Regions from separate parts of the Lysobacter arenosi genome, predicted to be linked through region 1. Evidence: riboswitches for the same ligand, from Rfam matches in the RefSeq annotation. Region 1 holds a riboswitch; the other holds the start of a gene.
The links. Region 1 has a riboswitch for cobalamin ahead of HIV01_RS17360 (ribonucleoside-diphosphate reductase subunit alpha). Riboswitches for the same ligand answer to the same signal wherever they lie in the genome.
Positions count from the first base shown of each region.

Region 2: linked by a shared signal. The riboswitch ahead of btuB (TonB-dependent vitamin B12 receptor) and the one ahead of HIV01_RS17360 (ribonucleoside-diphosphate reductase subunit alpha) in region 1 are both predicted to bind cobalamin.

Region 1 covers NZ_CP071517.1:3,788,520-3,803,554, reverse strand. Annotated here, with positions in the region: gene napA (periplasmic nitrate reductase subunit alpha) at 1-2,016, opposite strand, end outside; gene HIV01_RS17405 (chaperone NapD) at 2,013-2,321, opposite strand; gene napF (ferredoxin-type protein NapF) at 2,318-2,815, opposite strand; gene napE (periplasmic nitrate reductase, NapE protein) at 2,817-2,978, opposite strand; gene HIV01_RS17390 (M14 family zinc carboxypeptidase) at 3,219-4,907, shown strand; gene HIV01_RS17385 (class I fructose-bisphosphate aldolase) at 4,991-6,001, opposite strand; gene HIV01_RS17380 (hypothetical protein) at 6,153-6,755, opposite strand; gene pyk (pyruvate kinase) at 7,000-8,466, opposite strand; gene HIV01_RS17370 (HAD hydrolase-like protein) at 8,676-9,314, opposite strand; gene HIV01_RS17365 (phosphoglycerate kinase) at 9,328-10,500, opposite strand; cobalamin riboswitch at 10,678-10,914, shown strand; gene HIV01_RS17360 (ribonucleoside-diphosphate reductase subunit alpha) at 11,245-13,605, shown strand; gene HIV01_RS17355 (ribonucleotide-diphosphate reductase subunit beta) at 13,709-14,737, shown strand; gene HIV01_RS17350 (acyl-CoA thioesterase) at 14,724-15,035, shown strand, end outside.
Region 2 covers NZ_CP071517.1:3,589,172-3,604,206, forward strand. Annotated here, with positions in the region: gene btuB (TonB-dependent vitamin B12 receptor) at 157-2,046, opposite strand; cobalamin riboswitch at 2,211-2,430, opposite strand; gene HIV01_RS16475 (TfoX/Sxy family protein) at 2,464-2,853, opposite strand; gene HIV01_RS16480 (GAF domain-containing protein) at 2,850-3,335, opposite strand; gene bioD (dethiobiotin synthase) at 3,399-4,088, shown strand; gene HIV01_RS16490 (efflux RND transporter periplasmic adaptor subunit) at 4,263-5,456, shown strand; gene HIV01_RS16495 (efflux RND transporter permease subunit) at 5,466-8,639, shown strand; gene HIV01_RS16500 (hypothetical protein) at 8,863-9,495, shown strand; gene HIV01_RS16505 (phasin family protein) at 9,731-10,129, opposite strand; gene HIV01_RS16510 (patatin-like phospholipase family protein) at 10,362-12,632, shown strand; gene queD (6-carboxytetrahydropterin synthase QueD) at 12,634-12,990, opposite strand; gene HIV01_RS16520 (serine hydrolase domain-containing protein) at 13,001-14,131, opposite strand; gene HIV01_RS16525 (BON domain-containing protein) at 14,428-14,718, shown strand; gene HIV01_RS16530 (alpha/beta hydrolase family protein) at 14,810-15,035, opposite strand, start outside.

The sequences.
Region 1 (15,035 bases):
GTAGCGCCAGCGCGTTTCCTTGCCGTTGACCACCGGCCAGCGCAGGCCGCGCGTGCGGTGGTAGTCGTCGAACGGCGCCAGGTCATGGCCATGGCCACGACCGAAGGCGGCGTACTCCTCGAACAATCCCTTCTGCACGTAGTAGCCGAAGTGCGTGGACTCGTCGTTGGCGTAGCCCTTCTCGATGTCGTCCAGCGGGAACTTGTCGACATTGCCGTTGCGGTACAGCACGTCGTACAGGGTCTTGCCCTTGAAGGCCGGGTTGGCGGCGAGGATATCCGCCGGCCAGCACTCGTCGGTGGTGAAGCGCTTGGAGAATTCCATCAATTGCCACAGGTCCGAGCGTGCCTGCGCCGGCGCATTGACCAGCTGGTGCCAGAACTGCGTGCGGCGCTCGGCGTTGCCGTAGGCACCCTCCTTCTCCACCCACATCGCCGCCGGCAACACCAGGTCGGCGGCCTGCGCGGTCACGGTCGGATAGGCATCGGAGACGACGATGAAGTTGTCCGGATTGCGATAGCCCGGCCAGCCTTCCTCGCGCAGGTTGGCCGCGGCCTGCATGTTGTTGTTGACCTGCACCCAGTAGGCATTGAGCTTGCCGTCCTTGAGTGCGCGGTTCTGTTCGACCGCGTGGTAGCCGGGCTTGGCCTTGATGATGCCGTGCGGGATCTTCCAGATCTCCTCGGCATGCTTGCGGTGCTCGGGATTGGTCACCACCATGTCGGCCGGCAGGCGATGGCTGAAGGTGCCGACCTCGCGCGCGGTACCGCAGGCCGACGGTTGCCCGGTCAGCGAGAACGGGCTGTTGCCGGGCGTGGCGATCTTGCCGGTCAGCAGGTGCAGGTTGTAGACCATGTTGTTGGCCCACACGCCGCGTGTGTGCTGGTTGAAGCCCATGGTCCAGAACGAGGTGACCTTGATCTTCGGGTCGGCGTAGAGCTCGGCCAGCTTCTGCAACCAGCCCGCTTCCACCCCGGTCATCTCGACCGTCTTCTCCAGCGTGTATGGCGCCACGAATGCGGCGAACTGGTCGAAGTCGATGACCTTGCCGCCGTTGGCATCCTTGGCGTTCTTCGCCTTCACTTCCAGCGGGTGCTCAGGGCGCAGGCCGTAGCCGATGTCGTCGTTGCCCTGCTTGAAGCTGGTGTGCTTGTCGACGAATTCCTTGTTGACCTTGCCGCTCTTGATGATGTGGTTGGCGATGTAGTTGAGGATGACCAGGTCGGTCTGCGGCTTGAACACGATCGGGATGTCGGCCAGCTCGAAGCTGCGATGCTCGAACGTCGACAGCACGGCAACCTTGACGTTGGGATTGGTCAGGCGGCGGTCGGTCACCCGCGTCCACAGGATCGGGTGCATCTCGGCCATGTTCGAACCCCACAACACGAACGCGTCGGCGTGCTCGAAGTCGTCGTAGCAACCCATCGGCTCGTCCATGCCGAAGGTGCGCATGAAGCCCATCACCGCCGAGGCCATGCAGTGGCGCGCGTTCGGATCGATGTGGTTGCTGCGGAAGCCGGCCTTCATCAGCTTGTTGGCGGCGTAGCCCTCGAAGATGGTCCACTGGCCAGAGCCGAACATGCCGATGCCGTCGCCGCCCTTGTTCTTGAGCACACGCTTGAACTGCGCGGCCATGACGTCGAAGGCCTCGTCCCACTCCACTTCGACGAAGTCCCCGTCCTTGGCGTAGACGCCGTCCTTCTTGCGCAGCAGCGGCTTGGTCAGGCGGTCGCTGCCGTACATGATCTTCGACAGGAAGTAGCCCTTGATGCAGTTGATGCCACGGTTGACCTCGGCATGGACATCGCCGTGCGTGGCAACGACGCGACCGCTCTTGACGGCGACGTTGACGCCGCAGCCGGTGCCGCAGAACCGGCACGGCGCCTTGTCCCACTTCAACGCGGTCAGGTCGCCTTCGGTGACGATGTTGGCGGCGCCACCCGGCAGTGACATGCCGGCGGCGGCCGCGGCGGTGGTGACCGCGGTATTGCGGATGAACTCGCGGCGGGTGGTCATGGCGCGACTCCGGTGACGGTAAGTGTGGGCATGGGCGCGTCGAGCGCATCGCCCGGTTCGGCGTGGTGGTAGACCAGCAGCACGTTGAGCACGCCCGGGACGGAGCGCAGGGCCTCGATGCGATCGAGCAGCGCGTACTGGTCGGCGCATTCGCACAGCACGATGCTGCGCGTGCCCTCGCTGCGCGCCAGCTCCATGTCGTCGCTGGCGGCTATCCAGGTCGCGAGAGCGGCCGCGGCCTCGTCACGGTGCTGGACGACGAAGCTGGCGATGTGGACTTCGTTGGCGCTGGTATCGCTGCTCATGCCTGCTCCTGCTGCATCAGTGTCAGAGCGTCGACCGGACACACGCTCACGCAGGCACCGCAGCCGGTGCAGCGCGCGGGGTCGATGACGGGCGTCGGCACGGAAGTCGAAAGGGGGAACGCGATCGCCCGCTCCGGGCAGGCATCGCGGCAGCTCGAACAGACCACGCCATGGCGCGGCAGGCAGGCGTCGCCGGCGCTGGCCAGCGTGCGCCAGGGGACGTCGACAGCGGCGCGATTGATCGCCCTCGGCTCGCACGCGTCGGCGCAATCGCCGCAGAAGGTGCACTCACCCAGGCGCGGGTCGAACACGGCGTAGCCGGCGGCACCGCGCACGAGCACCTGCTCGGGGCAGCGCTCGATGCAGGCGCCGCAGCCGGTGCAGGCCTCGACGAAGTCGGCTTCGGCCAACGCCCACGGCGGGCGCAGCGGCGCGCGGGCCTGGCTGCGGCCCAGCAGCAGCGCGCGACGTGAGCGATCCGGCACGGCGGACATGTCAGTGGCCCGTCGGCGGGCCGGCGAACATCTGCCAGATCCAGACCAGGAAACCGTAGCCGGCGACGATCATCACCGTCACCAGCGGGAATACGACCGCGGTCAGCAGCAGGAAGGCGATGCGTTCGCGCCGTTTGATGACCGCGTGGTCTGGCTGGCCCATGGCTGGCTCCATCACGAAGATCCATTCCGTTCGCAGCGAGGATGACGCCACGCTCCGTCGCCTTCCTTGATCCAACTCAAATCCGGTCAGGAAGGGACGGATCAACGCCGCCGTCATTGGTAACCCACGGCGTGTTAAGGCCTCGTGTTAACGCTCCGTAAAATGACCGCGTGCGCGGGCTTCAGCCGCATTTACACCGTACCGGCGCACGATCCGGAAGTCCGGCAATGGAGCTGTTTGATGCGCCCGGGACTCGCTGCGCTGTTGTTATGGTCGGCCGCCGCAAGTGGCGCGGGCGCGGTCGGCAAAGATGATCAGCTGCTCTTCGTCAGCGTCCAGTATGGGAACCGTGCCCAGCTGCAATACCTGGCGGCACGTTTCCAGCACGTGAGCGTTGACGAGCACGCCCGAACCGCCGCGTTCGAGGCGACCTACGACGAGTACCTTGCGCTGCGCAGGGCTGGTGTCGATGCCCGCGTCGACGAGGTCGCCACCGAACGCATGCGCGAAGTGGATGAAGCGCTGCTGCAATCCGGGCAGGTGCGCACCGAGGCGATCCCCGGGTTCGCCTGCTACCGCACCATCGAGGAAACCTACGACACAATGCAGCAGATCGCGCGAGACCGGCCGGATCTGGCGCGGGTCGTGGACATCGGTCCGAGCTGGCTGCGCAGTCGCGATCCGGCGGCGGGCTACCCGATGAAGGTGCTGGTGCTCGGAAACAGCGCCACCGACGCCAGCATTGCCAACAAGCCGAGCATGGTGCTGCTGGGCTCCATCCATGCGCGCGAGTACACGCCTGCTGAGGTGCTGACCCGCTTCGCGCAATGGCTGGTCGACGGGTACGGCAGCAACGCCGAGGCGACGTGGTTGCTGGATACGTACCGCTTCCACTTCGTGTTGCAGGGCAATCCGGACGGGCGCAAGCGCGCCGAGGCTGGCGCCTCGTGGCGCAAGAACGTCAACACCAGCAACGGTTCGTGCACCGCCAGCAACTACGGCATCGACCTCAACCGCAATTTCCCGTTTCGCTGGAACGGCGCCGCCGGTGGCTCCAGCGGCAATCCGTGCGCGGGCACTTATCGCGGTCCGCAGCAGGGTTCGGAGCCGGAAACGCAGAACCTGCTGCGCTACATCGCCGGTGTCGCCGATGCCGGCGGCACCTGGCGCGGCGGCGTGTTCCCCGATCGCCGTGGCGATGCCGCCACGGCCGCGGCACCGCAGGACTATCGCGGTCTGTTCGTCGACCTGCACAGCTACTCGCGCCTGGTGCTGTGGCCTTGGGCGTACTCCTCCACGGCGACCGCGAACGCGACGGCGCTGCGCACGCTCGGCCGCCGGATTGCCTGGCACAACGGTTATGCGCCGAAGCAGTGGGTCGGGCTGTATGTCGCCGACGGCACCAACACCGACACGATGTACGGCCTGCTCGGCGTGCCCAGCTACACGATCGAGATGGGCGTGGCGTTCTTCGAGAGCTGCGCGACGTTCGAGTCCACCACGCTGCCGAAGAACCTGGCGGCATTGCGCTACGCCGCGCGCAACCTGACCGCGCCTTACGTCTATCCGACCGGGCCCGACACGCTGGCGGTGGCGGTATCGCCGGCGAGCGTCAGCGCCGGCCAGGCAGTGACCGTGACCGCCACGATCGACGACGGCCGCAGCAACCAGAGCAACGGTGCCGAGCCGGTGCACGCGATCCGCGCCGCTTCGGCCTACCTCGACCAGCGTCCCTGGACCGCCGGTGCGACCAGGGTCGCGATGCAGCCCAGCGACGGCACTTGGGACACCAGCCGCGAGAGCGTTCGCGCGGTGGTCAACACGCAGGGCCTGGCGCCAGGCCGCCATGTCGTCTTCGTCCGCGGCAGCGACGCCGGTGGCAGCGTCGGCACGCCGGATGCGGCGTATTTCACGGTAATCGCCGACTAGGCACACCGGTCCGCCGGCAGACCACTCGCCAACAAAAAAGCCGGCACAAGGCCGGCTTTTCTGATGGTTCCTGAAAGCGACGCTTACGCGGCCTGCTTCCACTGGCCAAGCGCGGCGAGGCCGTTGTCACGAGCGCGCTCGTACACCGTCTGCTGGGCCTTGGCGAAGTTGTTGATCAGGTCCTGCGACCACAGCTTCAGGGCCGCCTGCTGCATGGCGCGGCCGTAGGAGAACGACAGCGGCCACGGGTTCGGACCCATCTGGTTCATGGCGTTGAGGTGCGCGGTGGCGTCCTCGTCGGCCTGGCCACCGGACAGGAACACGATGCCCGGCAGGGTCGCCGGCACGGTCGACTTCAGGCACTGCAGGGTCGCCGCGGCGACGTCCTCGACGCTGGCCTTCTCGCCGCTGGTGGTGCCCGGCAGGATCATCGAAGCCTTCAGGATCGTGCCTTCCAGCATCACGTTGTGCTCGTACAGAGAAGCGAACAGCGAACGCAGCGTGACCTCGGTGACCTCGTAGCAGGTCTCGATGTCGTGCGAACCGTCCATGATCACTTCCGGCTCGACCATCGGCACCAGACCCTGCTCCTGGCACAGCGCCGCGTAGCGGGCCAGCGCATGGGCATTGGAGTCGATGCAGGTACCCGACGGGATGTCGTCACCGATGTTGATCACCGCGCGCCACTTGGCGAAACGGGCGCCGAGCTTGTAGTACTCCTCCAGGCGCGCACGCAGGCCATCGAGGCCTTCGGTGACGACTTCGCCCGGGAAGCCGGCCAGCGCATGAGTGCCCTTGTCGACCTTGATGCCCGGGATCATGCCGTTGTCGGACATGTACTGGGCGAACGGGATGCCGCTCTTGGTCGACTGTCGGATGGTCTCGTCGAACAGGATCGCGCCGGAGATGTAGTCGTTCAGCTTGGGCGTGGCCAGCAGCAGCTCGCGGTAGGCGCGGCGATTCTCTTCGGTGTTCTCGATGCCGACGCCTGCGAAGCGCTTGGCAATGGTGCTGGTGGACTCATCGATGGCGATGATTCCCTTGCCCGGGGCCACCATGGCCTGGGCGGTTTCGGCAAGCTGTTCGATGCTCATGAGACGTCCTGCGGGAGCGGTGGGAAGCCCGGCATTATAGCGGCAGCGCAGCATTCCCGCCCGGGGCCGGCCACGGTGAATCAATGACTTGCGCAACCGGCACCCCGAATTTCAATACCAATTTCGGGCGCCGTTGCCGGCCCGCGCCGGCTCACTGCCCAGCGATGGCCTGGCGCAACGTGTGGTTGGCGGCGTCCCGCGTCTTCAGCGGCTGGCCGTACTCGTCCACCCCCGGGAAGAAATCGGCGGCAGGATCGATGTTGCGCTTGAGTGCCGCGATCTGCGCGTAGCAGTCGGTCAACTCGCCGGCGTGCGGACAACCAAGCAGATGGTAGAACTCGTGCACTGTCGCCTTGCCCGGCGGCGTGAACACCTGGTTGAGCGAGACCTGCGTGGCCACCACGAAGCCGCGCGTGTGGGTGGGATCATCGACGCTGCCCAGCACTTCGGGCATCAGCAGGCCCCAGAGGAAATCGCCGGCGTTGCGGTCGACGAAGGCCACCAGGCGATCGCACGGCGCTTCCAGTTCGTGTGCGATGACATCGTCGAACAGGCTGCGGTGGGCGAAACCGGAACGCGTCCATGGCCGCACCCAGGGCACCACCACGTCGATGCCGTAGGGCTCGAACTCGGTGTTGACCGCGGCGATCAACTTCTCGACGCGCTGCTCGCTGACATCGGCCGTGCGCAGCACGCACACGCGCATCTGCACCGGCGGACCGTAATTGACGGCGAATCGCTCCTGGGTGTGCATGCCCACGGTCGTGCACGCGCACAGCATGATGCTGGAGGCGATTGTCGCGATGCCTTGCAACAGCAGCGACGAGCGGCTGGGTCTACCGAACCTTGCGTTTGCCACGGCAATTCCCCTGGGGGAGGGATTGCTATCGCCAACGCGCCCGGATTGATCAGGCGGCCATCACGCCGCCTTCGCACGATTTCCAGCATTCGTAGGAGCGAACTTCGTCGCGAGCAAGCTCGCTCCTGCGGATGGCAGGCTAGAGTTCGCCCAGGCCTTCGGCGGTGCCGTCCGCACCGACCTGCAACAGGCGCAGCGTGTTGGTCGCGCCGTGCTGTTCCATGTGGTCGCCGCTGGTGAACATCACCCGGTCACCGACGCTGAGACGGTCCTGGTCGTACAGTTCCTTGATCGCGCTGCGCGCGGCGTCACGCGAACTCAGGCCACGGCTGTCGAAGGCATAGGCGACGACATCGCGCATCATCGTCATGCGACGACGCGCGCCGTCGTGGCGCGACATCGCGAAGATCGGCACCTGCGAGCGGAAGCGCGACAGGAAGCGCGCGGTACCGCCCGATTCGGTCATCGCCACGATCGCGCGCACGCCGATGTGCTCGGACAGGAACATGGCCGCCATCGCGATCGCCTGGTCGGCACGCTCGAGGTTGCGCGGGGCGGCCTCGAAATCGGTGTCGCGGTTGAACTGGCGTTCGGCACCCAGGCAGATGCGCGCCATCGCCTCGACCGCCTTCACCGGATAGCGGCCGGCGGCCGATTCCTGCGACAGCATGACCGCGTCGGTACCGTCGATCACGGCGTTGGCGACGTCGAGCACTTCGGCGCGGGTCGGGATCGGGCTGTCGACCATCGATTGCAGCATCTGCGTGGCGGTGATCACCACGCGATTGCGCTCGAGCGCCTCGCGAATGATCTTCTTCTGCAGGCCGGGCAGCTCGGCATCGCCGATCTCCACGCCCAGGTCGCCGCGCGCGACCATGACCACGTCGCTGGCGTCGACGATCTCCGACAGGTTCTCGATCGCCTCGGCACGCTCGATCTTCGACACCAGTGCGGCGTCGCAGCCGGCGGCGCGGGCAATGCGGCGCGCCTCGTTCATGTCTTCGGCGTTGCGGCAGAACGACACCGCGATGAAGTCTGCGCCCAGTTCGGCCGCGACCAGGATCAGTTCCTTGTCGCGCTCGGTCAGCGCGCCCAGCGACAGGCCGCCGCCCTGCTTGTTGAGGCCCTTGCGGTCCGACAGTGCGCCGTCGTTGAGGACGGTGGTGATGATGCGCTCGCCTTCGATCGCTCCGACGCGCAGCTGCAGCAGGCCATCGTCGAGCAGCAGGACGTCGCCGGGGCGCACGTCGTCGGGCAGGCCGAGGTAGCTCACGCCGACCTCGCGCAGGTTGCCGGGAGGCGCATCGGCGCTGGCGACCAGGTCGAAGCGGTCGCCGGCCTTGAGCAGGACCTTGCCTTCGGCGAATCGCTCGATGCGGATCTTCGGACCGGGCAGGTCGGCGAGGATGCCGACTTCCACGCCGACACGTTTGGCCGCTTCGCGCACGGCTTCGGCGCGGGCGACCTGCGAGGACGGATCGCCGTGCGAGAAATTGAGTCGGACTACGTCGACGCCGGCAGTGAGCAGTGCGTCGAGGACGCCCGGCGGATCAGTGGCCGGGCCGAGGGTGGCGAGGATCTTGGTGCGGCGCTGGGTGGTCGTCATCGAATGCTGCTTCGCCTGGTGCGGATTGTCGGTGCGGATTGGCTCAAGAGCGAATCCGTTGATTCGGGCGACGCTAGCACAGCTGTGCGGTCATTCGAATTGAATACGCATGCAATCCGGGACGAGGGTCGTCCATACCGCGGGGCATGCAGGCAAGTGGTCTGGAATCACCCCACCAAAAGCAGACCACCCACACTCCCGACCCGCGATCAGGCCGCCAGCAGCCCCTGCAGCTCCCCGGGCGCAGCCGCCAGGTGCAGCGCCCCGGCCTCGCGCAGTTCCGCCTCGCCACCAAAACCCCACAGCACGCCGACATTGCGCATGCCGTGATGACGCGCGCCTTCGATGTCCATGCGCCGGTCGCCGATCATCCAGCACTCGCCGGCGGCAACGTCGAAGCGCCGCAACGCTTCGGCGATCAACTGGTCCTTGTGGCTGATGCGACCGTCCAGGGTCGCGCCGACGATGTCGTCGAAGCGATGCCCGAACGGCAGGTGCGCGGCGATCTTGCGTGCGTGCGGCTCGTTCTTGGCGGTGACCACCGCCAGCCGATGCCCGGCCGCATGCAGCGCCTCGATCGTCTCGCCGATGCCGGCATAGACCTCGTGCTCGGCCCAGCCGTCGCTCTCGAAGCGGTCGCGGTAGTGCAGCACCGCCTGCTCGACGTCCTGCGGATCGTCGAGCAGCGGACCAAAGCTGGTGCGCAGCGCCGGACCTATCCAGCGCCGCAGTTCCGACTGCGGCGGCACCGGCAGGCCCATCTTCACCAGTGCATGCTCGACGCAGCGGGTGATGCCGACGGCCGAGTCGATCAGCGTGCCGTCCATGTCGAAGAACACCGTGGCCATCGCGGTTACGGACTCAGCCGCGCGCCTTGAGCGCGGTCACGGCCGGCAGTTCCTTGCCTTCGAGAAACTCGAGGAAGGCGCCGCCGCCGGTGGAGATGTAGGACACGTCCTGCTCGATGCCGTACTTGTCGACCGCGGCCAGGGTGTCGCCGCCGCCGGCGATCGAAAACGCCTTGCTGGACGCAATCGCACGCGCCAGGGTTTGCGTACCCTTGCCGAACGCATCGAACTCGAACACGCCGACCGGGCCGTTCCAGACCACGGTGCCGGCGGCCTTGATCAGCTCGGCATAACGCGCCGCGGTGTCCGGGCCGATGTCGAGGATCATGTCGTCGGCGCCGACGGCATCGACGGCCTTGACCGTGGCCGGCGCATCGGCGGCGAAGGCCGGCGCGACCACGACATCGGTCGGCACCGGGATGTCGGCGCCGCGGGCCTTGGCGTCGGCCATGATCTTCTTCGCGGTGTCGATCAGGTCGTTCTCGACCAGCGACTTGCCGACGCCGTGGCCCATCGCGGCGATGAAGGTGTTGGCGATGCCGCCGCCGACGATCAGCTGGTCGACCTTGCTGACCAGCGACGACAGCAGTTCAAGCTTGGTCGAGACCTTCGAGCCGGCGACGATCGCCAGCAGCGGACGCGCCGGGTTGTCGAGCGCCTTGGCCAGCGCATCGAGTTCGGCCATCAGCAGCGGACCGCCGGCGGCGACCTTGGCGAAGCGGATCGCGCCGTGCGTGGACGCCTGCGCGCGGTGGGCGGTGCCAAAGGCGTCCATGACGTAGACGTCGCACAGCGCCGCGTACTTCTTCGACAGCGCTTCGTCGTCCTTGCCTTCGCCGACATTCATGCGGCAGTTCTCGAGCAGCACCAACTGACCCGGTGCGACATCGACGCCGTCAACCCAGTCCTTGACCAGCGGCACGTCGATGCCGAGCAGCTCCGACAGGCGCCTGGCGACCGGCGCCAGCGAATCGGCCTCGCTCCACACGCCTTCCTTCGGCCGCCCCAGGTGCGAGGTGACCATCACCGCCGCGCCTTTCTCCAGCGCCAGCTTCATCGTCGGCACGGCGGCGGTGATGCGCTGTTCGGAGGTGATGCGACCGTCGTCGATCGGCACGTTGAGGTCTTCGCGGATCAGCACGCGCTTGCCGGCGAGGTCGAGGTCGGACATGCGGAGGATGGACATGGGCATTGGCCTTTGAAGCCCCCCTTTCGTGGGGAGGGTTGGGAGGGGATGGGTTGCAGTCGCGACAACGCGACGAGGACCGGCATTGTCCCTTCGATGCTCCCGCACGGCAAATCCGCGCCAGCACTCGCTCACAACTTATCCACAACATTTAGCGTTGACGGATCATCCAACCCCCACTATGTTGTGGCCGTCGGTGCCGACCTCGCGGTCGGCTTAAAAGGGAAGTCCGGTGCGGCCACGCTCACAGCGAGCGGCCAACTCCGGCGCTGCCCCGCAGCGGTAGTGGAAACGAACGCCGTCATGGCACTGGGCATGGGCCTGGGAAGCGACGGTCATTAGGTGAGGCACCAGCGGCATGCGCCCGGTCCTCGCGTCCAGAGCCCGAAGACCTGCCGACAGCCGCGCGTTGCACACCGCGCGGTGACCGGCCAGCGAGTCTTCGGAGGGAAGACGGTCGGTGTCGCAGGGTGGCGCCCGTTTTCTCTCGAGGAACGCGCCCGCCACCACAGGTCCGTCTCGGCCTGCGCGACGCCGCAACCGCACGCTTCGGAACCCGCGCCACGTTGCCCTTCGAGGGAAGGACAACGAGCCGTGCGCCCACGCACCGGAGCTACCGCCATGACCACCACCACCAACGCGCCTGCCGTGAGCAAGCCTGCCGCCGCCACGTCCGCGCAGGCCGGCTCGGAACAGACCGCCCCCGCCGGCTTCACCCTGACCCCGCCGGCCGCCAACCTCACAATGACGGTGACCAAGCGCAACGGCCGCCGCGACCCGGTCGACCTCAACAAGATCGTGCGCGCGGTGACGCGCAACTGCGAAGGCCTGTTCTCCGTAGATCCGATGCGCGTTGCCACGCGCACCATCTCCGGCCTGTATGACGGCGCGACCACGCGCGAGCTCGACGAACTGTCGATCCGCACCGCCGCCCTGCTCACTGCCGAAGAACCCGAATACGGCCGCCTCGCCGCGCGCCTGCTCGCCGGCGTGATCGAGAAGGAAGTCGCCGGCATCGAGATCCACGCGTTCTCGCAGTCGGTGCAGCGCGGCTTCGACCTAGGCCTGATCAACGAGCGCCTGCTGACCTTCGTCCAGGCCAACGCGCGCAAGCTCAACGACGCGATCGACCCGAGCCTCAACCAGCGCTTCGACTACTTCGGCCTGCGCACGCTCTACGACCGCTACCTGCTGCGCCACCCGACCGCGCGCACGGTGATCGAGACGCCGCAGCAGTTCTTCCTGCGCATCGCCTGCGCACTGAGCGAGGATGTCAGCGACGCGCTGGCGCTGTACCGGCGCATGGCGCAGCTGGATTACATCCCCAGCTCGCCGACGCTGTTCAATTCCGGCACCACGCACGAGCAGCTGTCGAGCTGCTTCCTGCTCGACTCGCCGGAAGACTCGCTGGAAAGCATCTACAAGCGCTACATGGACGTGGCCAAGCTGAGCAAGTTCAGCGGTGGCATCGGCCTGAGCTACACCCGCATCCGTTCGCGCGGCTCGCTGATCCGCTCGACCAACGGCCTGAGCAACGGCATCGTGCCGTGGCTGAAGACACTCGACGCCTCGGTCGCCGCGGTCAATCAGGGCGGCAAGCGCAAGGGCGCGGCCTGCGTGTACCTGGAGCCGTGGCACGCCGACGTTGAGGAGTTCCTGGAACTGCGCGACAACACCGGTGACGAGGCGCGGCGCACGCACAACCTCAACCTGGCCAACTGGATTCCCGACGAGTTCATGCGCCGGGTCGAGGCCGACGGCGACTGGTCGCTGTTCGACCCGGCCAGGGTGCCGCAGCTGACCGACCTGTGGGGCGAGGCCTTCGACCGCGCCTACCACGCCGCCGAAGTGGCCGGCCTTGCGGCGCGCACCGTCAAGGCACGCGAGCTGTACAGCCGCATGGTGCGCACGCTGGCGCAGACCGGCAACGGCTGGATGAACTTCAAGGACAAGTCCAACCGCGCCTGCAACCAGACCCTGCGCGAAGGCAACGTGGTGCACCTGTCGAACCTGTGCACGGAGATCCTGGAAGTCACCTCACAGGACGAGACCGCGGTGTGCAACCTGGGCTCGATCAACCTCTCCCACCACGTCGAGCTGTTCGCCGAGGGTCCGGTGCACGGTGAGGACGGTCGCTTCGACTTCGAGAAGCTCGCCGAGACCGTGCGCCTGGCCGTGCGCCAGCTCGACCGCGTGATCGACCTGAACTTCTACCCGATCGAGACCGCCCGCCGCGCCAACCTCAAGTGGCGCCCGGTCGGCCTGGGCGTGATGGGCCTGCAGGACGTGTTCTTCAAACTGCGCATGCCGTTCGACTCCGACCAGGCGCGCGCACTGTCGAAGCAGATCGCCGAGGCGGTGTACTTCCATGCACTGTCGGCTTCCAACGAGCTGGCGATGGAACGCGGCCGCCATCCGTCCTTCGCCGACACGCGCGCCTCGCAGGGCGAGCTGCAGTTCGAAGCCTGGGGCGTGACGCCGTCCGACGCCCACGGCTGGGACAGCCTGCGTGCCCGCATCGCCGAGCACGGCCTGCGCAACTCGCTGCTGATCGCGATCGCGCCGACGGCGACCATCGCCTCCATCGCCGGCTGCTACGAGTGCATCGAGCCGCAGGTGTCGAACCTGTTCAAGCGCGAGACGCTGTCGGGCGACTTCCTCGTGGTCAACCGCTACCTCGCCGAAGAACTCAAGACGCTGGGCCTGTGGACGCCGGAACTGCGCGACCGCATCAAGATGGCCGAAGGCTCGATCCAGGGCATCACGCAGATTCCCGAGTCGCTGCGCGCGGTCTATCGCACCGCGTGGGAACTGCCGATGCGCTCGCTGATCGACATGGCCGCCGACCGCGGCGCCTTCATCGACCAGAGCCAGTCGCTGAACCTGTTCATCGAGAGCCCGAACATCGGCCAGCTGTCGTCGATGTACATGTACGCGTGGAAGAAGGGGCTGAAGACCACTTACTACCTGCGCTCGCGTCCGGCGACGAAGATCGCCAAGGCCACCGTCAGCGGCGTCGCCGAAGCGGCCAAGCCGGAGTACAGCGCGGTGGAAGCCGTGGCGTGCTCGCTCGAGAACCCGGAAAGCTGCGAGGCCTGCCAGTAGTTGCGCCAGGGAGAGGGGACGCGCCCTCCCCCCAGGAAGAACAACAGCGTCCCCCTCTCCCGGCGCCATGCGCCACCCTCTCCCGCCAGCGGAGAGGGATTCCATGCAAAGGATTTCCATGACCACCGACATGCGCCTGCTCGACCCCGGCTTCGACCTCACCCTGCGGCCGATGCGCTATCCGCAGTTCTACGAGATGTACCGCGACGCGATCCGCAACACCTGGACCGTCGAGGAGGTCGACTTCTCGCTCGACGTCAACGACCTCAAGCACAAGCTGGGGCCGGCCGAGCGGCATCTGATCGAGCGACTGGTGGCCTTCTTCGCCACCGGCGACAGCATCGTCGCCAACAACCTGGTGCTGAACCTGTACCAGCACATCAACGCGCCCGAGGCGCGCATGTACCTGTCGCGGCAGCTGTACGAGGAAGCGCTGCACGTGCAGTTCTACCTGACCCTGCTCGACACCTACCTGCCCGACCCGGTCGCACGCGCGAAAGCGTTCGATGCGGTGCAGAACATTCCTTCGATCCGCGCCAAGGCCGAGTTCTGCTTCAAGTGGATCGATTCGATCCAGGACATCCGCCGCATCGAAACGACCGAACAGCGCCGCCAGTTCCTGCTCAACCTGATCTGCTTCGCCTGCTGCATCGAGGGCCTGTTCTTCTTCGCCGCCTTCGCCTACGTCTACTACCTGCGTTCGCGCGGCCTGCTGCACGGCCTGGCGTCGGGCACCAACTGGGTGTTCCGCGACGAGAGCTGCCACATGGCCTTCGCCTTCGAAGTGATCCGCACCGCGCGCAGCGAGCAGCCGGAACTGTTCGACGACGAACTGCAGCGCCAGGTCGTGCAGATGCTGGAGGAAGCGGTGGAGTGCGAAATGCAGTTCGCCCAGGACGTGCTGTCGGGCGGCGTTGCCGGCCTCTCGCCGAAGGACATGCGCCAGTACCTGCAGTACTGCGCCGACCAGCGCCTGGCGCAGCTGGGCATGCCGCGCCATTTCGGCGCGACCAACCCGTTCGCGTTCATGGACCTGCAGGACGTGCAGGAAGTCACCAACTTCTTCGAGCGTCGCGTCTCGGCCTACCAGGTCGGCGTGCAGGGCGAGGTCGCCTTCGATGCCGCGTTCTGAAGCGGCGTCGCCTCCCACCGAAGCGCGCATGACGGAGATAGTCTTCCCCGACCACACCAACCACCTCGGCACGCTATTCGGCGGCCAGGCACTGGCATGGATGGACAAGGCCGCCTTCGTCGCCGCCTCGCGCTATGCGCGCAGCACCGTGGTCACCGCGCGCTCGGAACAGATCGACTTCCACGTCGCCGTGCCCAAGGGCGCGCTGGTGGAACTGGTCGCGCGCGTGGTCGCCACCGGCCGCAGCTCGCTGCAGGTGGAAGTCGACATGCACCGCGAGGACCTGATGACCGGCGAC
Region 2 (15,035 bases), 200 kb from region 1:
CAGTAGAAGCTTCCGGAAGGAGGGGGTGGGGTGTATTTCGCGAACAGTAAACGGAGCGAAGCGGAGGTTCGCGGAATACACCCCACCTCCTCCCCCACTGACCACACAAAAAAAGGCCCGGCATTGCCGGGCCTCTTCTCGGATCAAACCAACGCCTCAGTTCACCGGCGCATAACGCAGCGTGAGGAACCACTCCCGACCGGGCTGGTTGTAGAACGCAACAGTCTCGTAATCGCGGTCGAACACGTTCGCCACGCGGGCCTGCAACGTCAGGTCCTGGGTGATGGCGTACTCGGCGCGCAGGTCGAGCGTGCCGTAGCCGCCGAGGCGGCGGCTGTTGGTGACGTCGTCAAAGCGCGAACCTTCGCCGACTGCAGTCAGGCCGACGCGGAACGCACCGAAGGCGCGGTCGACGTCGAGGCGGGCGCTGTTCTTCGCACGGCGAGCCAGTTCATTGCCCTCGTAGAAACCGCGACGGTTCTCGGTGTCGAGGTAGCTGATCGCACCGGCGATGGTCCAGTCGGCGATCGTGGCGTCGGCCGACAGCTCGGCACCCTGCATGCGCGCCTTCTCGACGTTGTTGGGCAGGTTGATCGAAGCATCGAAAGCGATCAGGTCGTCGACGTCGGTGCTGAAGGTGTCGAGGTGGACGTTGAAGCCGTCGCCCAGGTAGGCCAGGCCCAGCTCCCAGGTCTCTGAGTCTTCCGGGCGCAGGTTGGGATTGCCAAAGAAGGGGAAGTACAGCTCGTTGAAGGTCGGTGCCTTGAACGCGCTGCCGTAGCCGGCGGTGACGCGCCAGTTGTCGGCGAACACCAGGCCCCAGGCGGCGCCGCCGGTGGTGTGGCCGCCGAACTGCTCGTTGTCGTCGCGGCGCACGCTGGCCTCGAGCGACTGCGCGCCGAACTTCGCCTGGTACTGCACGAACGCGGCCTTGTTGTCGCGCTCATCCTCGTCGTACGGCGTGGTGCTCTCGACGCTGTCGTTGAGCCAGTCCAGGCCGACGCTGACCAGCTGGTCGGCGGCGATGCCGAAGTCACCCTGCAGCGTCGCGCTGTCGCGGTTGGTGCTGAAGAAGTCGAGGTAGGTATCGCCGAGGAAGTTGTCGGACGAGTCGACGTTGCGGCCGGCGGTCAGGTGCACGTCGACGCGGTCGGACGGGTGCCAGCGCAGCTTGCCGCCGATCACCTGCTGCACGGTTTCGGCACGGTCGGTGAAGTCACCGTCGAACTCGTTGTCGCCTTCGTTGCGCAGCGCGTGGCCTTCCAGGCTCCACTGCTCGGTCAGGTTGATGCCGCCGCGCAGCGACAGCGCATCCTTCTCGTAGCCATCGCGATCGGGCTGCGAGTCCAGGGCGATGAAGCAACCGGCGCCGTCGAAGGTGGCCGGGTCGAAGAAGCCGTTGCAGGCGTTGATGCCGCTGGTGCGGGTGTGCTGGTAGTCGGCACCGAACCAGCCACGGTCATTGCTGCCGCCGAAACCGACGCCGTAACCGAGCGTGTCGTTGCTACCGCCGTCGAAGCGCACGCGCGGGGCGAAGGCCTGCTTGTCGCGGCGGGTGAATACCTGGATCACGCCGCCGATGGCGTCGGCGCCGTACAGGCTCGAACGCGGGCCGCGGACGATCTCGACACGGTCGATCATTTCGATCGGCAGGTCCTGGAACGCGGTCAGGCCCGAGGTCGCCGAGCCGACGCGGATGCCGTCGACCAGCACCAGCACGTGGTCGGATTCGGCGCCGCGCAGGAACAGCGTGGTCAGCTTGCCGTTGCCGCCCTGGTTGGACATCGAGATGCCGGCGCGGCCGCGCAGCAGGTCCGGCAGCGAGCGTGCCTGGCTGCGGCGGATCTGTTCGGCGTCGATGACTTCCACCGGTGCCAGCGCATCGTTGACGCTGATCGCGGTGCGGTTGGCGGTGACGATGACCTGGTCAAGCTCGGTCGGGTCGGTGGCGCCAGCGCTGTCCTGCGCGTGGGCAAGCGCGGGTGCGGCGAGCAGGCACGCGACGGCCAGGCGCACGGACAGGGACAACGGGGTACGCAATTGCATCGATGATTCTCCAACGCACGGCTCGGGCCGTGACGGGCAACTGGGAAAGTCGCGAAAGGAGAGTGCACGAGGCTGCGGTGTGGGCGCACGGCGCCAACGTCGCCGCCGCGATGCCCTCCGCATCGCAACCAGTGGTGGGCACCGCCGTACAGTCATGTACGGGCGCGTGACCCTGCTTCCAGGCCGGTCTCCGGACTCGCGAGTGGAGGGCTGTGCTCTCCGGCGCCGCGCCTTCCCGTGACTTGCACAGTGGCGGATGCAGCGCTTGTACTCGCTTACCGTTGCGGGGGCAGTGCCGGAATGATCCCTGCTGGGACGTCACCGGCTTCCCGTTTCAACCCGCCGGCAGGACGCCGCCGGGTCACCTCGAAGCGGGGCGCAGTCTACGCGATTAGCGGGGCGCTGCCCAAATGGGGTTCAGTCCCGGTCTGCCGGCTCATCCAGCAGCGACGGCATCGCCATCGTTTCCTCGGCGACCTGGGTGGTCGTCACCGGGCCGGCCGGCGGGCGGTAGCGCGGCGGCGGCAGCAGGGCGATCGCCGCTTCGGTGGCGGCGATGAGTTCGGCGCGGCGCTCGTCGGGGATCTCCTGCCAGTGGCAGTCCTGCAGCGCGCCTTCGATGGCGTACAGCAGGTTCAGCGTCGGCTTGAAGCCGGCGCGCTTGACGCGCATGAACGCCTCGACGGTCCCGACCGCGGTCAGGTCCTCGCGCGAGCGCAGTCCCACCTGGCGCAACCAGGCCGCCGACTTGGGACCGATGTTGCGCAGCTTGTCGCCGCCTTTTTCCCCGCCTTTACCGATATTCATGCCAGCGACTCCACGAAGGCCTGGGCAATCGCTTCCAAGCCGCGCTGGTCGTCGGCGTCGAAGCGGTCGAAGTGCGGGCTGTCCAGATCGAACACGCCGATCAGCTGGCCATCCCCCCCCACAAGTGGCACGACCAGTTCGGAGTTAGACGCAGAATCGCACGCAATGTGGCCAGGGAAGGCGTGGACATCGGCGATCCGCTGGGTCTGGCGGGTGGTCGCGGCCGCCCCGCAGACGCCCTTGTCGAGCGGAATCCGGATGCAGGCCGGCAACCCCTGGAACGGTCCGACCACCAGTTCGGTGCCGTCGAACAGGTAGAAACCGACCCAGTTCAGGCCGGGCAGGGAGTGGTACACCAGGGCCGAGAGATTGGCTGCGTTGGCCACACGGTCGCGTTCGCCGTGCACCAGCGCCCGCGCCTGCTCGAGCAACTGTGCGTACTGTTCGGGCTTGGGCCCGCTTAGACTTTCGCTGGTGAACATACTTGCCTCTTTCCCGCAGTCTACCAGCGTGCGGTCCACGGGCTTGCGACGGACGGTCCGGGCATGAACGGGCCCGAGGCCCGAGCCGGCTGGTTCGTCACCGGCACCGATACCGGCATCGGAAAATCACTGGCCAGTGCGACGCTGCTGTACGCGCTGCGCGCGCGCGGCCTGCGTGCGGTCGGCATGAAGCCGCTCGCCAGCGGCTGCGAGGTCACCGCCGACGGCCTGCGCAACGAAGATGCGCTGCTGCTGCAGGCGGCCAGCGAGCCACGCCCGGCCTATGACGACGTCAACCCCTATGCGCTGCTGCAGCCGCTGGCACCGGAACTTGCCGCGGCCGATGCCGGTGTCACTGTGCAGCTGCAGCCGATCCTGGATGCGCATGCACGCTTGTCGGCGATGGCCGATGCCGTCGTGGTGGAAGGCGTCGGTGGCTGGGCCGCACCGCTGTCGACCGATCTCGACCAGGCCGACCTGGTACGCGCTCTGGACCTGCCGGTGGTGATGGTGGTCGGCCTGCGCCTGGGTTGCATCAACCACGCACGATTGACCGCGCGCGCGATCGCCGCCGATGGATTACGCCTCGCCGGCTGGATCGCCAACGACATCGATCCGCAGATGGCGCGCGCCGACGACAACTTCACACTGCTACGTCACCGCTTGCCGATACCTTGCTGGGGACGCCTGCCGTTCCGCGATCGGCCCGATCCCGCCGCACTGGCGCACCTGCTTGCGCCGACCAGCGTCTGAAACGGTTTGCCAAAGCGGGCTCTGCGGACTTGCTTGTGCCTGATCCGGCGTGATCACCCCGCGCGTGACTTCTGGGGGGTGGGCGGAAAACTCAGAATGCTAGACTGGGCGGTATAGGAATTAAACCAATCTGAGCATCATCGCTCGTACATGACGGAATCGGAGTCCTCCCCCATGGTCAAGAACCCGCGCTCGGTGGCAATGGCCGCCGCGTTGGCCCTCGCACTCACCGCCTGTGGCGGCAAGGATCAGGCACAGGGGGGCGGCATGCCTCCTCCGGAAGTCGGCGTGGTCAAACTGCAACCGGGCAACGTGCCGCTGCAGAAGGACCTTGTCGGCCGTCTGGCGGCATTCCGCAGCGCCGACGTGCGCGCCCGCGTGCCGGGCGTGCTCAAGCAGCGCCTGTACGACGAAGGCACCGACGTGAAGGCCGGGCAGGTGCTGTTCCAGATCGATCCGGACCAGCTGAAGGCGTCGACGGGCCAGTCCCAGGCCGCACTCGCGGCAGCGGAAGCGACGTATGCCAACGCCAAGTCGGCTGCCGACCGCGCCCGTCGCCTGGCGCCGCAGAAGTTCGTCTCGCAGTCCGATCTCGACAATGCCCTTGCCGCCGAACGCAGCGCCGCCGCCGCGGTGAAGCAGGCGCAGGCCGCGTTGGCCGATGCCCGCATCAACCTGGGCTACGCCACCGTGCGCGCGCCGATCAGCGGTCGCGCCGGCAAGCAGCAGGTCACCGAGGGCGCACTGGTCGGCCAGGACACGGCGACGCTGCTCACCACCGTCGACCAGATCGATCCGCTGTACGTGAACTTCTCGGTCAGCGTCACCGAGCTCGAGCAGATCCGTCGCGCCCGCACCGGCGCCGGCACCGGCGAGGGCGAAGTGCAGGTGGTGCTGCCCGACGGCAGCGTCTACCAGCGCACCGGCACGATGGACTTCTCCGGTGACGTGGTCGATCCGGCAACGGGTGCGATCGCGATGCGCGCGCGCATCCCCAACCCGGACAAGAACCTGCTGCCGGGTACCTACGTGACGTTGAAGGCGACGCTCGGCGAGCAGGCCAACGCCTACCTCGTCCCGCAGGTCGGCCTGCTGCGCGATGCCAAGAGCCCGTACGTGCTGGTGGTTGGCGGCGACGGCAAGGTCGTGCGCAAGGACGTCGTCACCGATCGCCTGCAGGGTGACAGCTGGGTCGTGAGCAGCGGCCTGGCCGCCGGCGACCAGGTCATCGTCTCGGGCATCCAGCGCGCAACGCCGGGCCAGCCGGCGAAGGCAGCACCCGTTGCCGCTGCCGGTGAAGGCAAGCCTGCCCAGGACGCAAAGCCTGCCGCCAAGCCTGCCGCCGAGGCGCAGGCAAACAAGGACTGATCCCCCACCATGTCCAGATTCTTCATCAACCACCCGGTCTTCGCCTGGGTCATCGCGATCCTGATATCGCTGTGCGGCGTGCTGGCGATCTTCAACCTCGGCGTCGAGTCGTACCCGAGCATCGCCCCGCCGCAGGTCACCGTGTCGGCGTCGTACCCGGGCGCGAGCGCGGAGACGGCTGAAGGCGCGGTCACCCAGGTGATCGAGCAGCAGCTCACCGGCATCGACAACCTCGTCTACTTCAACTCCTCGTCGAGTTCGAGCGGCGGTTCCAACATCACCCTGACGTTCGCACCGGGCACCGATCCGGACATCGCCCAGGTGCAGGTGCAGAACAAGGTCGCGCTGGCAACGCCGCGACTGCCGACCGAAGTGACCCAGCAGGGCGTGGTGGTGGCCAAGGCCAACGCCGGCTTCCTGATGGTGGTCGCGCTGCGCGCCGACAGCGAGCGTTTCGACCGCGACAGCCTCAGCGACATCATCGGTTCGCGCGTGCTCGACCAGATCGCGCGCGTACCGGGCGTGGGCAGCACCCAGCAGTTCGGCAGCGAATACGCCATGAACATCTGGCTGAACCCGGACAAGCTGCGTGGCTTCGGCCTGTCGGCGACGCAGGTGCTGACCGCCGTGCGCGGCCAGAACGTGCAGTTCGCCGCCGGCAAGATCGGCGCCGATCCGGCACCGGCCGGGCAGGCGTTCACCGCGACGGTGTCGGCCGAGGGCCGCTTCAGCACGCCCGAGCAGTTCGGCAACATCATCCTGCGCACCAACACCGACGGCACCAGCGTGCGTTTGCGCGACGTTGCCCGCATCGGCCTGGGCGCGACCGCCTACGGCTTCGACAGCCGCTGGGACGGCCAGCCGGCCGCCGGCTTCGCCGTCCAGCTGGCACCGGGTGCCAACGCACTGGGCGTGGCCGAAGCCATCTACGCGCGCATGGAGGAGCTGCAGAGCACCTTCCCGCCGGGCGTGAGCTGGTTCGCGCCGTACGACAGCTCGACCTTCGTCTCGGTCTCGATCAAGGAAGTGATCAAGACCCTGTTCGAGGCGATCGTGCTCGTCTTCCTGGTGATGCTGATCTTCCTGCAGAACCTGCGCGCGACGCTGATCCCGACCCTGGTGATCCCGATCGCGCTGCTCGGCACGTTCCTGGGCATGTACTTCATCGGCTTCACGATCAACCAGCTCAGCCTGTTCGGCATGGTGCTGGCGATCGGCATCGTGGTCGACGACGCGATCGTGGTGATCGAGAACGTCGAACGCATCATGACCGAGGAGGGCCTGTCGCCGAAGGCGGCCACGCGCAAGTCGATGAGCCAGATCAGCGGCGCGGTCGTGGCGATCACCGTGGTGCTGGCGGCGGTGTTCATCCCGTCGGCGTTCCAGGGCGGTTCGGCCGGCGAGATCTACAAGCAGTTCGCCATCACCATCGCCATGGCGATGTTCTTCTCGGCGTTCCTGGCACTGGGCTTCACCCCGGCGCTGTGCGCGACGCTGCTCAAGCCGACCGCCGACCACCACCGCGACAACTTCGTCTTCCGCAACTTCAACAAGTTGTACGACAAGGTCAGCGGCACCTACATCGGCCACATCGGCGGCGCGATCAAGCACACGCCGCGCTGGATGATGGTGTTCGGCCTGCTGGTGGTGCTGTGCGGCTTCCTGTTCACGCGCATGCCGGGCAGCTTCCTGCCCGAGGAAGACCAGGGCTATGCGATCGCCCTGATCGGCCTGCCGCCGGGCGCGTCGATCACGCGCACCAACGCCGTGCTCGACCAGGTCCGCTCGACCATGCAGAAGCAGGAAGGCTTCGACGGCATCTTCCAGGTCTCCGGCTTCAGCTTCGTCGGCCAGGGTGAGAACGTCGGCATCGCCTTCATCCGCCTCAAGCCTTGGGAAGAGCGCAAGGTCACCGCCAGCGAGTTCATCCAGAACGCCAACATGGCGCTGTATGGCATCCGCGACGCGCAGATCTTCGTGATCAACCTGCCCACCGTCAGCGGCCTGGGTCAGTTCGGCGGTTTCGACATGTACCTGCAGGATCGCGGCGGCAAGGGCCGTGAGGCGCTGGCCGAGGCGCGCAACACCCTGCTGGGCAAGGCCAATCAGAACCCGGCGCTGACCGCGGTGCGACCGAACCAGCTCGAGGAGGCGCCGCAGCTCAAGCTCGACGTCGATCGTGTGCAGGCGCAGTCGATGGGCCTGTCGGTGTCGGACATCTACAACTCGATCCAGCTGATGCTGGCGCCGGTGTACGTCAACGACTTCGTCGACTCCGGCCGCGTCAAGCGCGTGACCATGCAGGCCGACGCGCCGTATCGCACCGGTCCGGGTTCGCTGGCCAACTTCTACACGCCCAGCCCCGATGGCGACGCCGACGACACCGACCCCAACGGTGCGATGATCCCGTTGTCGAACGTGGTCAAGAGCCACTGGATCACCGCATCGCCGTCGCTGACCCGTTACAACGGTTATTCGGCGGTGGAGATCGTCGGTTCGCAGGCACCGGGCCACAGCTCGGGCGAGGCGATGGACGAGATGCAGAAGATCGTCGAGGAGGACCTGCCGGAAGGCTTCGGTTACGACTGGACGGGCCAGTCGTATCAGGAAATCCTTTCGGGCAACCAGGCGCCGGCGCTGTTGGCGCTGTCGATCCTGGTGGTGTTCCTGTGCCTGGCGGCGTTGTACGAGAGCTGGTCGGTGCCGGTGGCGGTGCTGCTGGTGGTGCCGCTGGGTGCGCTGGGTGCGGTGCTGTTCTCGCTGCTGCGCGGCCTGCCCAACGACATCTACTTCAAGATCGGCCTGATCACCGTGATTGGCCTGGCGGCGAAGAACGCGATCCTGATCGTCGAGTTCGCGATCGAGCAGCGCCAGCACGGCAAGACGCTGCGCGAGGCGACGATCGAGGCGGCGCACCTGCGCTTCCGTCCGATCCTGATGACCTCGTTCGCGTTCATCATGGGCGTGTTCCCGCTGGCCATCTCCAGCGGCGCCGGCGCCAACTCGCGCCATGCGATCGGCACGGGCGTGATCGGCGGCATGATCTTCGCCACCTTCCTGGGCCTGCTGCTGATCCCGGTGTTCTACGTGGCGGTGCGTCGTGTGCTCGGCGACAAGCTCGACGAGAAGCCGGTGCTGGTCCACGACGATGACGAGGAACCGCTGACGCGCCCGGCGACCTGATCGCCGCACGCGTTGCGAATGCAAACAGCCCGCCAATCGGCGGGCTGTTTGTTTGCGGGGCGCGGGTTCGAGCTGCATCGCCATGAGATTCGTCTCATGCGCTGACGAAGGGGCCAGACGTTGCTGCGAGATTGTCCCATGGCGTGTGGCGCTGACGATCGCCCACGCTATGCGGCTGCGCGTGGCTACGCGCTGCACATCCCCCACGTAAGGAACACAGCAGATGAAGAAGACCCTGATGGCCCTGGCATTGGTTGCCATTGCCGCTCCGATTGCGTCCCAGGCCAGCGAGGCCAATGGCATCGGTTACAACTATGCGCAGCTCGACTACGTCTATTCCGACAGCGACGCCTTCGACATGGACGGCGGCACGCTCAGCGGTTCGTATGCCTTCACCGACAACTTCTTCACGTTCGGCGAGTACGGCAAAGTGAAGGGCGACCACGATGTCAGCGATTTCGTTTTCGAGGGCGGCTTCGACGGCATGAAAGCCGACGTCAAGGACAGTCACTGGTCGCTGGGTGCCGGCTTCAATGCTTCGATCGGCGACCGCGCCGACTGGGTGACGAAGGTGGCCTACGATCGCCACACCGTGAAGGCGTCCGGTTACGGAATGCGCATTCGCGAGCACATCGATGGTGGCTACATCACCACCGGCGTGATGGGTCGCGTCACCGACAAGCTGACCGCGAATGCCTATCTTGGCTACACCGATTACAACCGTGGTTACGAAGGCAATGCCTTCGCCGACTTCGGCGCGGTGTACGCATTCAACCCGACCTGGGGCCTGCACGTCGGCGCGGTGCTGAGCGATGCCACCGAAACCTACTCGCTGGGTGTGCGCGCCAGCTTCTGATCCGGTTATCAACGGCGACGCCCGGCGACCCGGTCGCCTGTCCTGTCGCGAATGCAAACAGCCCGCCAATCGGCGGGCTGTTTGCTTGTGAGGGGCGAGCGGGTTGCGCGCAAAAGAAAAAACCCGACAGCTTTCGCTGCCGGGTTTCAAATCCACCGCCGGGAGGGGTTGGCGGGGAGAGATAAAGGAAATCAGTGACCTTGGAGAGAGGCGGCTGTTTCGTTATCCGAATTACTTACTTGGCAGCCTTGTTGGCGGCCTTGATGGTGTTGTCGACGCTCGTCTGCACTTCCTTGGCCGAGGTCTCGAACTGGGCCTTGGCCAGCTCGGTGATCGCGCCGTGGGTCTTGAGGGTGCGGCCGAACACTTCCTGGCCGGTGCTCACGCTGCGCTCGAGGTTCTCGCGAGCCACCTGCACGCCCTTGGGCAGCAGCGACTTGGCGGCTTCGAAGTCACGCACTTCGGCGGCTTCGCCGAGGAAGGCGAACGTGGCATTGACGCGGTCTTCGATCGCGGCCAGCTGCAGGCCGATGACGGCCTCGGCATTGGCGAGGGCGAGACGGTTCACCTGCGCGGCGGTCTCCGCGAACTGGCGCGTCGCGGCGGCAAATTGCTCGTTGAACGGCTGGTACATGGTTGACTCCGTTAGGTGGTTGCAATCCGGGGAGAGGGAGTTCGGATTGTGCGGTGCAGCATAAATCCATTCGTGTTGCAGTGCAACATGGTCGGCAGGCAGGTTCAGCGGGGGGTTGGGTCTGGCCGACGGGACCGGCTGGCACAATGGCGTCACGCGATCGCCACGTGACTCCGTGTCACCGTCTGAATGCGCCGCAGCAGGGATGATGGCCTTCCAGGATGACCAGAAGATGATGCGAGACCTCGTGCCCGCCAGTTTCCGCCTCCTGCGCGCCGCATCCCGGCTCGGCCCCGGTCGGCTGGCCGCCCTGGCCTTGCTGGCGCTGCTCCCGGTTGCCTCGGCCCTGGCCCAGCAGGCCCAGCCGCCCTGCGTCGGCCTGGTCCTGGGCGGCGGCGGTGCCCGCGGCTCGGCCCATGTCGGCGTCCTCAAGGTTCTCGAGCGCGAACGCATCCCGGTGTGCCGGGTCGCCGGCACCAGCATGGGATCGATTGTTGGTGGCCTGTACGCCACCGGCTACACCCCGGCCGAAATGGAAACGCTGATCGAGACCATCGACTGGGCCGACATGTTCATCGACGACCCGCCGCGCGCGGGCCAGCCGATGCGGCGCAAGGACGCCGACTTCCGCTACCTGCTCGACCTGGAGATCGGTTACACCGACGGTCGCGTGGTGCTGCCGGTCGGCATCGTGCAGGGGCAGAAACTGTTGCTGCTGCTGCGCCGGCTGACCTTGTCGACGTGGAACGTGAAGGACTTCGACCAGTTGCCGATCCCGTTCCGCGCCGTCGCCGCCGACATCATCACCGGCGACAAGGTGGTCTTCGAAGATGGCGACCTCGCACTGGCGATCCGCTCGAGCATGTCGGTGCCCGGTGCGTTCGCGCCGGTGCGCATCGACAACCGCCTGCTGGTCGACGGCGGCATGGCCGACAACGTGCCGGTCGATGTCGTGCGCAAGATGGGTGCGCAGCGGATGATCGTGGTCGACGTCGGCTCGCCGCTGCACACCGAGGCGACGCTGACCAACCCTCTGGCGATCATGGACCAGATGATCAGCGCGCTGATGGCGGAGAAAGTGCGCGCGCAGCTGGCCACGCTGACCGACCAGGACGTGCTGATCCGCCCCGAGCTGGGCGACATCACCGCATCGGAGTTCAATCGCGGCGCAGAGGCGATCGCGATCGGCGAGAAAGCCGCCGAGGCCGCGTTGCCGCAGTTGCGCGCGATGGCCGTCGACGAAGCCACCTACGCCGCCTACCGCGAGAGCCAGCGGCAACGCAGCTTCGACCCGGGGCTGGTGCAGTTCCTCGACGTCATCAAGGTCGATTCGCCCTCGGCCAATCGCCAGGTCGAGCGCGCGGTGGCCGAGAACCTCGACAAGCCGTTCGATGTCGACGAGATCGAGAAGGACCTGGGCACCGCCTACGGCGACGGCCGCTTCCAGCAGATCGACTACCGGTTGACCGAACGCAATGGCGAGATGGGGCTGGAGATCATCCCGGTCGACAAACCGTGGCGCGCCTTCGGCAAGCTCGGCTTCCAGCTCGACGACAACTTCAACGGCCGCAACAGCTACATGGTTTCGGCCGAGCTGACGTTCAACAACATCAACAGCCTCGGCGCCGAGTGGCGCACCGTGGGGCGCCTGGGGCGAATCACCGGCGTGCTGTCGGAGTTCTACCAGCCCTTCGGCCAGACCGGCGAGTTCTACCTGAAGCCGTCGCTCGAGCTGCGCAACGAATCACTGCCGCTGTGGGCGAACGGCAACCAGTTGGCGGAGTTCCGCATCAACCGCCGCGAGGTCGCGCTGGAAGCCGGCTACACGCCGGAGCCGGAATGGCGGGTGTCCGCCCAGCTCATGCGCGGCCGCGACCGCGCTGACCTGCTGATCGGCAACCCCAACGATTTCACCGGCGGCAAGGAGGGCTACGCCGGCATCGACTACAACGCCACCTGGGACACGCTGGACAGCATCAACTTCCCGACCCAGGGCACGCGTGTCAGCGTCGACCTGGAGACCTATTACGACGTGATGGGTGCGGACGTCGAAGGCAACGTCGCCCGCCTCACCGCCGACTGGGCACGCGCGTGGGGCCGCTACCACCTGCTGTTGGGTGCGCGTTTCAGCAGCGCGCTGGAAGACGACAACTTCTTCCAGACCCAGGGCTTCCTCGGCGGGTTCCTCAACCTGTCGGGGTTCGACGAGCGCGCGCTGTTCGGCAACCAGACCGCGCTGGCGCGCGCGGTGCTGTACCGGCGCACCGGCAATACCAGTCGCCTGTTCTCGTTGCCGATGTATGTCGGCGCCAGCCTGGAAACAGGCAACGCATGGTTCAGCAAGGACCTGGTGGATGCCGACGACCTGATCCTCGCCGGCAGCCTCTTCATCGGCTTCAGCACGCCGCTGGGGCCGATGTTCCTGGCCTACGGCGGCAACGACGATGGCGAGAGCTCGTGGTACCTGACCTTCGGCTCGCTGCTGCGTCCGACCGTCAAATAGCTCAGCTGCCGCGGTAATGGCAGCCGGAGGTGCAGGTCTCGTGCACCACCACTTCCGACAGCAGCGGCAGTGCCGGCTTGAGGTTGTCCCAGATCCACACCGCCAGGCGTTCGCTGGTCGGGTTGTCGAGGCCGTCGATGTCGTTGAGGTAATGGTGGTCGAGGCGGTCGTACAGCGGCTGGAAGGCGGCCTTGAGATCGCTGAAATCCATGACCCAGCCCAGGTGCGGGTCGATCTCGCCCTCGACGTGGATCTCGATGCGGAAACTGTGCCCGTGCAGGCGCGCGCACTTGTGCCCCGGGGGCACGTTAGGCAGGCGGTGCGCTGCCTCCAGGGTGAATGCCTTGAAGATCTTCATGCCGCCCAGTTTACTCCGGGCGTGGCGGCACCCCGCACTCACCCTTGCCACCGGCCCTGGCGGCGGCATTGGCGGCGCCGACATAGCGGCCCACCAGCGCCTTGAGCTGGTCGAACTCCTCGCGGCGGGTGACCGCGCCGGCGATGGTCCGGCCCGACACCGGCTCGCGCACCACCAGCGTGCCCCAGAAGCCGGAATGGCCGGTCGCGGCGACGCCGTCGAACGAGTAGGTCAGCAAGCCCAGGCGATATGGGCTGTCGGCGGGCAGGCCGACCGGGGACTGCATCAGCGCCAGCGTGGCGCCGTTCCGGAAGACCCGGCCGGCCAGCAGGGCGTCGAAGAAGGTCGCCATGTCGGCAGGCGTGGCGACGATGCCGCCGCCGCCGAACAGGTCCATCGACGGATCCCAGTCGTAGGTGTCGTCGCCCTCGAAGAACTGGTGCGCGCGCGTGCGTCCACGTGCCGGTTCGGCGCGTTCCCACCAGGTGTCGGGCAGGCCGCGGCCGCTCAGCGCGAGCTGCGTGCGTACCGCCTTCGGCAACGGCTGGCCGCTGACGCGCTCGATGATCGTGCCGAGCAGGATGTAGCCGGTGTCGGAGTACGAATACTTCTCGCCGGGTTTGCCGACCGGCTGCGTCCACTCGACCAGGTGCGCGACATCCTCCGCCGGCGTCCATTTCGTCGCCGGGTTGGCCTTGACCGCGGCGATGAACTGCGGCGCCTGCGCGTGGTCGGCCAGGCCCGAGGTGTGGCTGAGCAGCTGGCGCACGGTCATCTCGCCGGGGTTGTAACCGTCGCGCTTGAGCAAATCGATCCATTGCGCGGGCAGGTACTGGTCGATCGTCGATTGCAGGTCGAGCTTGCCGGCTTCGTGCAGGCGCAGCGCGGTCGCGGCGACATAGGTCTTGGTCACGCTGGCGATGCGGAAACCTTCGTCGCCTTTCAACGGTGTTGCCGAAGGAGCCGCCAGCACGCGCGTGTCACGGGCACCACCGGGCGCAAGCGTCGACACGACGATCTGTCCTTTCAGCGCGCCGGCATCGAGCGGAGGCAGCGCCTGCGCGAGGCAGGCATCGGCCGCGGCTGCTGTCAGTGCGGTGGAGTACAGAAATGCGGTAACGCCAATCCGGGTCAAGGTCATCGTGGTCAGCACTCGCAGTGGTCGCCGCCATCTTGGCGTGCATTCGTGGCTGCCGACCATGGCATTGGTCACGTCAGCAGCACCGCTGGTGCAACGCGGTGTCGCATCGAGGCCCGTACACGTGGACCTCGCATCGATGAACCCCACCCCAGCATCAACGCGCGGTTATCGGCGTCTTCACGCAGCGGTACAGGCGCCGATACGCACACTGGCCGCACATCGAACCGGAGCACTACATGAGCATGAAGACGAAACTTTCCATGATCGCAGGCGCATCGCTATTGATTGCGGTTGCCATGCCGATGCAGCTGATGGCCCAGGACAAGGCCCAGTCAATGGAAGCCGAAGAGGGTGATTCGTCGCAGCCTGCGAGCGACACGTGGATCACCACCAAGGTCAAGACCGACCTGATGGCCACGGCGGACGTGCCGGGCACGACGATCGATGTCGAGACCGTCAACGGCACCGTCAAACTCGCCGGTACCGTCGACAACAAGGCGAGCGCCGACAAGGCCGTCGCCGTCGCCAAGAAGATCAAGGGCGTCAAGAGCGTCGATGCCTCCGCGTTGACGGTCGCCAAGAAGTAACCGGCAATCGCAACGCTGCCCCTCTCCCGTGCTGCGCGGGAGAGGGGTTTTGTTTGTTTCATCGCTGGGCGGTCCGCGCGGCCGACGGCGCTCAGCTGCGTGACGGCTCGCTGGTCGACGACGCGACCTTGCCGCGCTCGCGCATGCGCAAGCCGGCGGCTTCCTCACGCGCACCCATGATCATCTCGCTCAGCCACTTGATCAGGATGGCCGTATAGGCCTTCTGCGCGGGCTTCTCGGTGAAGGCATGATCGGCGCCGTCGACCGTGCGCCGGGTCAGCGAGCGCGCATGCCGGAACGCTTCGGCGTAGTTGTCG